3 regions of the Microbacterium canaveralium genome follow, and region 3 is predicted to be linked to each of the others. Evidence: predicted binding sites of a transcription regulator. Region 3 holds the regulator's gene; each other region holds the start of a gene.
The links. The regulator HrcA, encoded in region 3, represses chaperone genes, less so after heat shock. The targets are predictions, from matches to a motif close to TTNGCACTCGNNNNNNNCGAGTGCNAA.

Region 1: a site for HrcA is predicted at 1,762-1,788, ahead of groL (chaperonin GroEL). Genes of this name have one in related genera too.
Region 2: a site for HrcA is predicted at 2,671-2,697, ahead of ABC271_RS12810 (Hsp20/alpha crystallin family protein). Genes of this name have one in related genera too.

Annotation. Positions count from the first base shown of each region.
Region 1 covers NZ_JBDFMA010000003.1:2,267,556-2,271,730, forward strand. Annotated here, with positions in the region: gene ABC271_RS11835 (MerR family transcriptional regulator) at 1-43, shown strand, start outside; gene groL (chaperonin GroEL) at 105-1,724, opposite strand; gene ABC271_RS11845 (cold-shock protein) at 1,898-2,101, opposite strand; gene ABC271_RS11850 (LytR C-terminal domain-containing protein) at 2,233-2,817, opposite strand; gene ABC271_RS11855 (DUF3263 domain-containing protein) at 2,852-3,106, opposite strand; gene ABC271_RS11860 (DUF2332 family protein) at 3,111-4,109, opposite strand.
Region 2 covers NZ_JBDFMA010000003.1:2,476,346-2,480,520, reverse strand. Annotated here, with positions in the region: gene ABC271_RS12825 (glycosyltransferase family 2 protein) at 1-779, opposite strand, end outside; gene ABC271_RS12820 (CDGSH iron-sulfur domain-containing protein) at 779-979, opposite strand; gene ABC271_RS12815 (iron-containing redox enzyme family protein) at 976-2,016, opposite strand; gene ABC271_RS12810 (Hsp20/alpha crystallin family protein) at 2,134-2,586, opposite strand; gene ABC271_RS12805 (manganese catalase) at 2,828-3,709, shown strand; gene ABC271_RS12800 (DUF2231 domain-containing protein) at 3,706-4,175, shown strand, end outside.
Region 3 covers NZ_JBDFMA010000003.1:1,713,645-1,717,819, forward strand. Annotated here, with positions in the region: gene ABC271_RS09150 (16S rRNA (uracil(1498)-N(3))-methyltransferase) at 1-103, opposite strand, end outside; gene dnaJ (molecular chaperone DnaJ) at 106-1,227, opposite strand; gene hrcA (heat-inducible transcriptional repressor HrcA) at 1,281-2,321, opposite strand; gene hemW (radical SAM family heme chaperone HemW) at 2,403-3,620, opposite strand; gene ABC271_RS09170 (DUF1990 domain-containing protein) at 3,620-4,175, opposite strand, start outside.

The DNA.
Region 1 (4,175 bases), 550 kb from region 3:
CCCCGAAGACCTCATCACCGAGGTCTGCCGGCCTCTGGCCTGACCGGGAACGAAGAACGCCCCCTCCCGGAGGAGGGGGCGTTCTCTGTCTACCTAGGCGGGGATCAGAAGTCCATGCCGCCGGTCGGGTCGCCCGCGGGAGCGGCGACCTTCTCGGGCTTGTCGGCGACGACGACCTCGGTCGTGAGGAACAGACCGGCGATCGACGCGGCGTTCTGCAGCGCGGAGCGCGTCACCTTGGCCGGGTCGATGATGCCCTGTGCGAACAGGTCACCGTACTCGCCGGTCGCGGCGTTCAGACCGTGGCCGACGGGGAGCTCCGCGACCTTGTTGGCGACGACGCCCGGCTCGAGACCGGCGTTGAGCGCGATCTGCTTGAGCGGAGCCTCGATGGCCACCTTAACGATGTTCGCGCCGGTCGCCTCGTCGCCCGTGAGCTCGAGGTTCGCGAACGCGGTCTTGCCGGCCTGGATCAGGGCGACGCCACCACCGGCGACGACACCCTCTTCGACGGCCGCCTTGGCGTTGCGCACGGCGTCCTCGATGCGGTGCTTGCGCTCCTTGAGCTCGACCTCGGTGGCCGCGCCCGCCTTGATGACGGCCACGCCGCCGGCGAGCTTGGCGAGGCGCTCCTGGAGCTTCTCGCGGTCGTAATCGCTGTCGGTGTTCTCGATCTCGCGACGGATCTGGGTCACGCGACCCTCGATCAGCGCGGAGTCACCGGCACCCTCGACGATGGTGGTCTCGTCCTTGGTGATGATGACCTTGCGGGCACGGCCGAGCAGGTCGACGGTGGCGTTCTCGAGCTTGAGGCCGACCTCTTCGGTGATGACCTGTCCGCCGGTGAGGATCGCGATGTCCTGCAGCTGAGCCTTGCGACGGTCGCCGAAGCCGGGAGCCTTGACGGCAGCCGACTTGAAGATGCCGCGGATCTTGTTGAGCACGAGCGTCGCGAGAGCCTCGCCCTCGACGTCCTCGGCGATGATGAGGAGTTCCTTGCCCTCCTGGATCACCTTGTCGACGATGGGCAGAAGGTCCTTGATGTTCGAGATCTTCTGGTTCGCGATCAGGATGTAGGGGTCTTCGAAGACCGCTTCCTGGCGCTCGGGGTCGGTGACGAAGTAGGGGTTGATGTACCCCTTGTCGAAGCGCATGCCCTCGGTGAGCTCGAGCTCGGTGCCGAAGGTGTTGGACTCCTCGACGGTGACCACACCCTCCTTGCCGACCTTGTCGATCGCCTCGGCGATGAGCTCGCCGATCGCGGGGTCGGCGGCGGAGATCGACGCGGTCGCGGCGATCTGCTCCTTGGACTCAACTTCCTTGGCCGAGGCCAGGAGCTCGTCGGTGACGGCCTTGACGGCCTTCTCGATGCCCTTCTTGAGCGAGATGGGGTCAGCGCCGGCCGCGACGTTGCGCAGGCCCTCGCGGACGAGCGCCTGAGCGAGGACGGTCGCGGTGGTCGTTCCGTCACCGGCGACGTCGTCGGTCTTCTTGGCGACCTCCTTGACCAGCTCAGCGCCGATCTTCTCGTACGGGTCGTCGAGCTCGATCTCCTTGGCGATCGAGACACCGTCGTTCGTGATCGTGGGGGCGCCCCACTTCTTCTCCAGCACGACGTTGCGACCGCGGGGGCCCAGGGTCACCTTGACGGCGTCGGCCAGGGTGTTGAGGCCGCGCTCGAGACCGCGACGGGCCTCTTCGTCGAAAGCGATGATCTTTGCCATAAGTGTGTCGTCCCTCCCGGACGGGTGACTTCCAGATTTGGCACTCGACGAAAGCGAGTGCTAACTCATTCTGGCACTCGACCCTGGGGAGTGCAAGCCACGCGACGCCCGTGGAAACGGCAGCGCCGCGGCCCCCATGACGGGGGCCGCGGCGCGGCGGGAATCGCGAGAGGTCAGGCGATGAGTCGAACCGACTCAGCCTGAGGACCCTTCTGTCCGGACCCGACCGTGAACTCGACGGCCTGACCTTCTTCCAGGACCCGGAATCCGGACATCTCGATGTTCGAGTAGTGAACGAAGACATCCTGTCCGTCCGTCACGGTGATGAAGCCGTAACCCTTCTCGGCGTTGAACCATTTGACGGTGCCCTGCGTCATGCGAATCTCCTGTTGCTGAACGACGAGGTCATCGTAAGCACGCGGACACGGGCGGAATCGGCGCGAGCGGGCATTGTTGACACGGCGGCACCGAACTTTTTACGCCGCGGAAACACGCGGCGTCAGGGGCCTCACGGAGTCGGTTGGCCCGCGGTGCGATCGAGTCCGATCACCACGACCAGACGCTTCTCGGCGCCCTCGTCGTCGGGGGTGTTGGGGTCGTCCGTGGGCTGGAGGAAGTCGCTTTGCGCGACCTCGGCGCCGCCGATCGCCTCCGCCAGACCACGCGCGGCCTGCTCGTCCGCGGTGGTCCGGTAGTACACGGTCGTCGTGGCGAAGTCCGTCGTGTCCGAATCGCCGGTCTGCACGGAGTCGGAGGCCCATCCGAGGCCCACGATCTGGTCGCGCAGGTTGCCTGCCAAGCCGTCGTCGGGGGTCCCGTTGAGCACGACGACCGAGTACGACGTGTCGATGACCGCCGGAGTGCTCTCCGAGGGGGTCGGGCTCGGTCCCGCGTCAGACCCCAATGAGATGCGGCCGGATGCCACCAGCACACCGAAGATGCCCACGATCACCAAGACGATGGTGGTCAGCGCCGCCCAGAAGAAGATTGCCCACCCGCGGGAGCGGGGATGTTCGGCCCGGTGCGCGCCGACGCGGCCGCCGCCGGCCGGGAGGTCGTCGAAACGATCCCGTGGGAAGGTCGATCTGGGCATTGGACGATGTTACCGGGCAGATTCTGTGGCTCCGTCAGCGCGCAGCCGTGCGCCCGAGACGAGCACGGTGCTGCTGGGCGGCCTCATCACGGCGCCGGCGCAGGCGTCGCACGAGCATGGGGTCCGCGGCCAACGCCTCCGGGTCGTCGAGCAGACGCCCCAGGAGTTGGTAGTAGCGAGCCGGGGCGAGGTCGAACTCCGACCGGATCGCCTCCTCTTTCGCACCGCCGTGCCGACGCCACTCACCCTCGAAGGCAAGGAAGGCGAGATCACGGTCGGAGAGGGCCACGTCGTCACGCTACTGCGTGACGATACGAAGATCCGGGATGCCACGCCACCCACGCGCCGAGCGGGTCGACGCTGGCCAGGACCTCGCCGTCGAGGGCGAGCGCGAACCCTCCCGGCCGCAGGTTCGGCGATCTGTTCCACGCGTCGTGGAGGCCCGCGGCATCCAGGGTCACCCATCGTCCGGCGGCGCGAGCGGCAGCGATGACGGCGTCGCGGTGCCGCCGTGGAACGTGCGCGAGGACGCCGGGAGTCGTCACCACGAGCGTCGCGTCGCGCGGGGCCCGCGCGGCGAGCCCGGGCAGAGACTCGGCTCCGTCGCCCGCGACGAGGAGCGGCGGATCGGCGGCGGCGATGTCGAGGGCGGCGGTGATGCGTTCGCGCCGACCCTCTTCCCCCGGCCACGCGAGGCCCGTCAACCAGGCGCGGTCTTCGGGGTCTCGCGCGTCGAGGGGCTGGAGATCGATTCCCGCGCGCCAGACGACCTCGGGCAGGCGCAGCGGTGGGTCGCCGTCGACGTCGGCCTCGAGGACGACCGCGCTGGGACCGTCCGCCGGGTCGAGAGCCGTCACCGCGTCGTCGGGCGACCGGAAGCGATACGAGTAGCGGTCAGGGTAGAGGCAGAGACCCCCGCTCGCGCCCACCTCGAGCAGAGCAATGGGCCCCTCGATGAGCGACAGCGCCGGCAGCAGGGCGGCACAGCGCAACGGCTCGTTGGTCTGCAGACTCCGCCGTCCGCACTCGGCGACGATCGCCTCCGCGTGCGCGACCACCCACTGCGCCCACGGATCGCCCGTCTGCGTCGGCGCGCCGAGCAGGCGCAGGACGGCGAAGACCAGCGGCGGCTGTCGGTGCGTGGCGGGGATCCTCGCGAGCGCCGCCGCAACCGCCGGGTCGACCGTCACCCGGCGCGCCCACTCCTCGTAGAGGCGGGACCGCCCCGGAGCCTCGTCGCGCGCGAAGCGCCCGTACCGGTCGACGACGGCGGTGATGGCATCCTGGTCCACTCCGTGATTATGCCGCCACGGCCATCGCGGTCCCTGGACACGAGAGAATGGACAGGACGAAGGAGA
Region 2 (4,175 bases), 760 kb from region 3:
CGCCCGCCGCCACGGCGTCGCCCCCGCTCCGCGACGACGGCGATCCCGAACGCGATGAGCATGAGGATGCCGGGACGTCGGCGCAGCGCGAGGAGGGTCGGCGCGAGGGCCAGTTCGAGGAGCAGGCGTCCGGGCTGGGCGCGGCTGTCGTAGGCCTGCCGCACCCTCTGGCCGAGGAAGTGGCGGAGCGTGGGTGGGCGGCGCATGACGTACACGTCGGTGAGCTGTCGTATCGCGCCGCCCCCGGCGCGGACGGTCCGTTCGAGCTCGAGGTTCTCGAAGAGGGCGTCGGCGTCATAGCCGCCGGTTCGCTCGAGCGCGGCGCGGCGGACGCCGCACGTTCCGGGGTAGTCATGGTGGAGTGCGCGGTTCAGGAGTGAGCGGCCCGTGTCCCACCGGGCGTGCCAGGGGAGGGGACGGAAGATGTTCGTCGGCGCGACGAGGTCGGCGTCGCGGAGCGCGGAGACGATGGCATCCAGTCCGTTCCGGTCGTAGCGGACGTCGTCGTCGGCCAGGATCACGCGCTCGTGCCGCGCGAGGGAAATTCCCGTGAGTACGCCCCGTACCTTGCCGTTCGCGCCCGTCGCCACGGTGGGGCGGACGTGTCGGACGTGGGCCGCCCATGCGGTCGCGTGGACGGCGAAGACGGGGGCGTCCGATCCGTCGACGACGGTGACGTCGATCCATTCCGCCAACGTGCAGAGGTACGCGGTCATGTCGTCCAGGCTGTCGTCGTGCTCCCACCGCAGCGGGAGTACGTACTCTGCGGCGAGACGCATCAGTCCTCGGTGCGGAACCCCGCGGGCTTGTGGGTCCCGTCGCAGAACGGCTTGATGGTCGACAGCCCGCACCGGCAGAGAGCGACCGTTCGCCGACGCTTCTCGATCGCGTTGCCGTCCACGTCGCGCAGGTCGACATCGCCCCGCACGAGCAGTGGACCGTCGGGATAGGCCGTGATCCGCGGCGGCTCCGATGTCATCGCACCTCCTCTGGCCGCAGCGACGACTCGCCGCGCGTCCACGCGTCGAGGAGGTACTCCCCGACGCGACCGTCCACGCTGAGGCAGACCGCGGCGCCGAAAAGGATGTCGGGGAGCAGGTCGGGGCGATCTTCGGCGAGGCTTCCCGCGAGGTCGCGGGCGGCGATCTGCTCGTGGACGGCGTCGGCTTCGACGTGCTCGTCGAAGTAGCCGCACACGTCGTCGTCGAAGCCGAGGCGGCGCAGGCCCTCGGCGTAGAGGCGGTTCGGGACCGAGGAGGTCATCTCGAACGCCGCGAGGTGGCCGACGATCGCGCCGAGCAGACGCCGATTGAGGCCGAACATCGACATCGCGTTGTGCGAGGCGAGTGTCACGGCCGGAACGTCGTCGACGTAGGCGCCGTACGTGTCCGAGAGTCCGGCGCTGCGGACCGCGCGGGCGAAGAGTTCGGCGTGCACGCGTCCAGGATTCCCGCCGCCGTACTCGTCGGACTGGATCTCCACCAGGGCGGCCTTGGGGCGCCCGGTCAAGCGCGGGATCGCCCACGAGTGGGGGTCGGCCTCCCGTAGGGTGTAGATCGATCGCTGCACGAGGAACTCGTGCGCCTGATCGAGAGTGGCCTTCTTCGCGAGGTAGCGCGAGAGACTCGGGCCGGTGTCGGCGGCGGTCAGGGCGAAGAGCGCCCGCGCAACGGCATCCATCGTCGTCGCGGGGAGTTCGGGCTGCGGCACGCGAGCGCGAAGTGCCGCCTCGAAAGCCCGCTCGATGACGCCACGCGTGGCGAGGAGCGACGGATCCCATTCCCGCTCGGGATCGAACGCCGCGACCGAACCGTACGCCGAGGCGTACAGCGCGAAGAGGGCGAGCTGCAGGTCATCGTCGGTCTCGACGTCGGTCGAGGCGGCGACGGCGCGGTCGGCCAGGGCGGTGTGGTTGGTGGGCGCGCCCCCGGCGAGATGCCGGAGGACGGCGGCGCTCACCGGGCCGCGCGGCGTGAAGGGGAGGGAGAGCCTGTCGTCGGCGTCGACGGCGGCCAGCGGATCGTGGGGGGAGAGGGTCGCGGACACCGGAGCACTCTGCGGGCGGGAGCGGTGATCGCCGAGACCCTTGACACGGGAGGAGGGGGCGACCCCGCGGTCACCCCCTCCGTGTACTCACTGCTCGATCGGCTGTGGTGTGCTCTCGTGAGCGGCGATGACGTCGTTGCCGTCTTCGGTCGAAACGGCGATGCGCCGAGGCTTGGCCTTCTCGCTCACCGGGATCATGACCGACAGGACGCCGTTTCGGTAGGTGGCGCTGATGTGTTCGGTGTCGATCCCCTGACCGAGGTTCAGCTGACGCACGAACGAGGCGGTCTCGCGCTCGCGCGTGATCCACTTGACGTCGTCGCCGGTTGCGAGGGTGCGCTCTGCCCGGATGGTGAGCAGTTGGCCGTCGACATCGATGTCTACCGATCCCGGGTCGACGCCGGGTAGGTCGGCGGACAGGACGTAGTGGTCGCCGTCGCGGTACAGGTCCATCGGCATGCGTCGCGGTCCGCCGCGGCGGGTGTCGAGGAGCGTCGACGCGAGGCGGTCGAGGTCGCGGAAGGGGTCGTAGGTGGCCATGGTCGTTCTCCTTTTCGATCGGTCCGGATCCGGCATCCGGAGGGATGTTCAAGTTGAGTCCGTTACGCTCAACTTGATGTCAGATTAGCACTCACGTGTGGCGAGTGCCAAGACCGCGGGCGCGCGATTGTGCTCCCGTCGGAGCGCTATGGCAACCCCCGTGTCGCCGGGTTCGCCGCCCCGTTTCGTGGTCGTCGACACCGCACCCCCCCGGGCGGTGTTCCGACGACGAAGGAGCACGATGTACTTCCACCGGCAGGAACTCCAGCACGCCGCTACACCCGACAAGCCCGACGCCGTCTACGCCCGCAAGCTGCAGGAGGTGCTCGGCGGACAGTACGGCGAGATCTCCGTCGCCATGCAGTATCAGTTCCAGGCGTGGAACATGCACATGCCCGGGAAGTACCGCGACCTCGTCTTCGGGATCGGCGCCGAAGAGATGGGCCACGTCGAGATGCTCGCGGTCATGATCGCGCAGCTGCTCGAGAAGTCGCCCCTCGGCATCACCGAGGAAGCCGTCCAGAACGACCCGACCGTGGCCGCGGTCATCGGTGGCACCGACATCCAGCACGGCATCGTCGCGGGCGCGGGAGCGCGACCCGTCGATTCCAACGGAAACCCGTGGCAGGGCAGCTTCATCACGGCCAGCGGCAATCTGCTCGCCGACTTCACGGCCAACGCGAACGCCGAGATGCAGGGACGCGTGCAGGTCGCGCGGCTCTACCACCAGACCGACGACCACGGCGTGAAGGACCTTCTCGCGTTCCTGCTGGCCCGCGACACGATGCACCAGAACCAGTGGGCGGCGGCCGCGGCCGAACTGCAGGAGGAGGGCTACGAGAGCCTCCCCGTGCCCAGCAACTTCCCGCTCGAGAAGGAGGACCGCGACGTGTCGTATCAGTACATCAACTTCTCCGACGGTGCCGCTGCCGCCGAGGGCCGCTGGGCGTCCGGCCCCACCCCCGACGGCAAGGGCGAGTTCACGTACCTCGCCTCACCGGAGCCGGGTGTGCCGATGCCGCCGCCCACGCACCCTGACGTCCGCTTCTACGGCACGACCGAGCTCCCCAACACGGTCGAGAAGCTCGCGGGGCGCGCCCAGGACGCGCTGCACAAGGAATGAGCGGGGTGGATGCCGCGATGCCGGGGCCCTCGACGGCCTCGGCTCCGCGCCGCGGAGCGAGCTTTCTCGCGATGCGGGCCGCCAAGATGCCGCGCGCGATTGTGGCGGGACCGTACGGCCATCCCTTCCACCCGGTGGCCGTGACGATTCCGATCGGCGCGTGGTCGTCGAGCCTCGTGTTCGACCTGCTCGGCCTCGCCGCCGATGACCCGCGTTCCTTCGCGACGGGGTCGAGGTGGCTCATCGCGATCGGGCTCGGCGGGGCGGTGGGAGCGTCGGTGCTCGGCCTGCTGGACATGTCGCGCATCCCGAAGGGCACTCCCGCACGTCGGACGGCCCTGGTGCACCTGACTCTGAACGTCACCGCAATGGTGCTGTTCTCGATCGGCCTGTTCGTGCGCATGCTCGATCTCGGCCGCGTCCCGGGCGTGGCGTTGGCGCTCAGTCTGATCGCCGCGTCGGGACT
Region 3 (4,175 bases):
CACGGCGAACCGCAGCCGCGTGATGCGCCTCCGGACCGGTCAGCACCACGACGTCGCCGACGCCGGCGGCCGACGCGTCGTCGGTCACGAAATGCAGCGCCACGATCAGTGCCGGAAGCGGTCGCGGAACTTCGAGAACATCCCCTGCTGGTGTTCGGCCAGCCGGGGCGCAGGGGCCTTCGTGCGCTTGGCGAATTCCTCGATGAGCGCGCGTTCCTTGTGATCGAGTCGCGTCGGGGTTACCACGTGCACGCCCACCTTGAGATCACCGCGCTGACTGCCCCGCAGCGGCGTGATGCCGCGGCCCTTGATCGTCAGCACGTCACCGGACTGCACGCCCGGCCGCACCTCGAGGTCGACGCTGCCGTCGAGCGACTCGATCGTCGTGGTCGCGCCGAGGATGGCATCCGGCATCGACACCTCGAGGGTCGCGACGAGGTCGTCGCCCTCGCGGCTGAACGAGTCGTGCGATTCGACGGTGATCTCGAGGTACAGGTCGCCGTTGGGGCCGCCCGCGGGGCCGACCTCGCCCGACCCGGGGAGCTGGAGGCGCAGACCCGTCTCGACGCCCGCGGGGATGTCGACCGACACGGTACGGCGGGCACGGACACGACCCTGGCCCTGGCACGTTCCGCACGGGTACGGGATCGTCGTTCCGTACCCCTGGCACACGCTGCAGGGCTGGCTGGTCACGACGTTGCCGAGGAGGCTGCGGACCGTGCGCTGCACGTGACCGGAGCCGTGACAGATGTCGCAGGTGACTTCGCTCGTGCCCGGCTGCGTGCACGCGCCCTGACACGTCTCGCAGAGGACGGCCGTGTCGACCTCGAGGTCGCGGTGCACGCCGAACACGACGTCGCCGAGCTGCAGCGAGACGCGCACGAGCGCGTCCTGCCCGCGCTCCCGACGCGACCGGGGTCGGGGGCCGCGGCCACCGCCGCCCTGCGCTCCGCCGAAGAACGTCTCGAAGATGTCGCTGAAGCCCCCGAAGCCCGCCGCTCCCCCACCGCCGAATGGGCTCTGGTCGCCGCCCATGTCGTAGCGGCGCCGCTGCTCGGGGTCGCTCAGCACGTCGTAGGCGTGGGTGACGAGCTTGAAGCGCTCGGACGCGTCCGCGCCCGGGTTGACGTCGGGGTGGAGCTCGCGCGCCAGACGCCGGTACGCGCGCTTGATGTCGTCGGGGCTGGCGTCGCGCGCGACGCCGAGGACCTCGTAGTGGTCAGCCACAATCGCCTTCCTGCCCGCTCACGCGGGGTCGATCAGATTCGGTGCGGGTCTCGTCAACGAGCGTTGTCGTCGTCTTCGAGCATCCGGGTCAGATAGTGCGCGACGGCGCGGACCGCCGCGAGGTTGGAGGAGTAGTCCATACGCGTCGGACCCAGAAGGCCCACCCGCGCACCGCCGGCGGTACCGTCGTACCGGCTGGCGAGAACGGATGCCTCGACGAGACCGAACGGTTCGTTCTCGCGGCCGATGCTGGCCGACAGGCCCTGCTCGTCGGCGACCATCTCGCTCATGAGCCGCAGCAGGGTCACCTGCTCCTCGATCGCCTCGAGGAGCGGATAGATGCTGCCGCGGAAGTCGGACTCGCGTTTGGCGAGGGTCGCCGCGCCCGCCATGACGAGGCGGTCCTGGCGGAACTCGTCGAGCTCTTCGCCCACCACCCGGAGGACGGCGTCGGAGATGAGGTCGACGGCGATGCCGGGCCGGGGGCCGTCGACGGTGGCGGCGGCTACCGCCTGCGCGCAGTCCGCGACGCTCCGGCCGACCAAGAGGGCGCCCACGCGGGCGCGCAGCTGCACGATGTCGCCCTCCGTCGGCTCGACGGGCACGAGCGCGATGCGTTGCGAGACACGCCCCGTGTCGGTCACGAGGATGACGAGCACGCGAGGGCCGCCGAGGGCCACGAGTTCCACGTGGGAGAGGTTCGCCCGGGCGAACGAGGGGTACTGCACGATCGCGACCTGACCGGTCAGCTGCGTGAGCGCCCGGACCGTGCGCGCCAGGAGATCGTCGAGGTCACCGGCCTCGTCGAGGAACGAAGTGATCGCGCTGCGCTGGGCCGTCGACAACGGCCTCAACTCGGCCAGGTGGTCGACGAAGACGCGGTACCCCTTGTCGGTCGGCACCCGCCCGGAGGAGGTGTGCGGCGCGATGATCAGGTCTTCGTCTTCGAGCTGTGCCATGTCGTTGCGGATCGTCGCCGCGGAGACCCCGAAGGCGTGCCTCTCGACGATAGCCTTGCTGCCGACGGGTTCGCGCGTGTCGACGTAGTCCTGGACGATGGCGCGGAGCACCTGCAAGCCGCGTTCGGACACCATGGCGGGCTCCCTCCTTCTGGCACTCCGGACTCCTGAGTGCCAATTCTAGAACACCCGCCCGGCGGTGAGTCGGAAGCGCGCTCAGGCGGTGAGGGCCCGGACGACGGCGTCGGCGAGCAGCCGACCCCGGCGGGTCAGCACGATGCGCCCGCGGACGGCATCCGCTCCGTCGACGAGGCCATCGGCGATGAGGGATGCCACGGCCTTCCGGCCCTCGCCGAGCAGTTCGGATACCGGCAGACCGTCGCGGATGCGGCTGCGGAGCAGGACGGACTCGAGGCGTCGCGCGGTGTCATCCGGACGTTCCCGGGCCGCCGCGGGCGACTCGGCCGCCGCCAGACGCTGCGCGTAGGCCGCGGGATGTTTGACGTTCCACCAGCGGAGGCCCGCGACATGGCTGTGCGCGCCGGGTCCGAAACCCCACCAATCGGTGCCGCGCCAGTAGGCGAGGTTGTGGCGCGAGCGGTGCGCGCCGTCGGTCGCCCAGTTGGACACCTCGTACCAGTCGTACCCGGCGCCGGCGAGCAGATCGTCGGCCAACTCGTACATGTCGGCCTGAAGGTCGTCGGAGGGCTCGGCGACGACCCCGGAGCGGATCTGTCGCGCGAGCTTCGTGCCGTCCTCCACGATCAGCGCGTACGCGGAGATGTGGTCCGGGCGCAGAGCGATCGCCGTCTCGAGCGACGCGCGCCAGTCGTCGAGCGACTCCCCCGGTGCCCCGTAGATCAGGTCGAGCGAGACGTCGAGTCCGGCGGTTCGCGCCGACGCCACCGCCGTGGCGACGTTGCGAGGATCGTGCGTGCGGTCGAGCACGGCGAGCACGTGCGGCTGGGCGGACTGCATCCCGATCGACAGGCGGGTCACACCGGCCTCGGCGAGCGTCGCCGCGACGCGGTCGTCCACGGTGTCGGGATTGGCTTCGACCGTCACCTCTGCGCCGTCTCGGATGCCGAACTCGTCGCGCACCGCGTCGAGCATCCGCGCGAGGTCGCCCGGCGGCAGCAAGGTCGGGGTGCCGCCCCCGAAGAAGACGGTGGATGCCGCCCGCCGGGCGCCCGCGGCATCCATGACCGTCCCGGCCAGGCGCACTTCGGCCGCGAGCGTGTCGGCGAAGTCTTCCTGCCGCGCACCGCGCAATTCGCTCGAGGTGTACGTGTTGAAGTCGCAGTAGCCGCAGCGGACCCGGCAGAACGGGACGTGCAGGTAGACGCCGAAATCGGCCGTCGGGTCGATCGGCAGGTCTTCGGGCAGGCGCCCGTCGACGGGCGCCGCATCGCCGAGCGGCAGTGGTCCGCCCATCAGGATGTGTAGAGCGGCGAGATCGCCCGGAGGTAGCGCTGGAAGAGCGCACGGCGGCGCCGGTTCACGAGTCCGATGAACACCCGGTACGACGGGGCGGTGGGTCTGTCGAACGCCCGGACCACGAACCACACCTCGTCGTTGTCGCGCCATTCGACGGCGAACAGTTCCTCGCCGCTGACGATCGAATGACCGACCGTGCCGAGGATGAAGCCGACGCGGCGAGGTTCTTCGAACACCGAGATCACGCGCAGATGCGCGTCGGCGCGGTGACCGTCGACCTTGCCGTGCAGACGCACACTCGACCCGGGGCTGACGAACGGCGTGCCGTCGGCGGCGAATCGCTGCTCCGAGGCGACGCGGCTCGGAGCAATCGGGGCACCCTCGGCGTCGAAGCCGACACCGGAGTATCCCCCGTCGGTCGCCGGACGCACGTCGCTGATGCTCAGCTCCTCCGAGCGCAACGGTGCCCACGACAGCAGCAGTTCGCCGGCGGCGGTGAACCGCTCCTCGCCGCTGCCGATTCGCCAGGAGTCCTCGGCGGGAACCGAATGT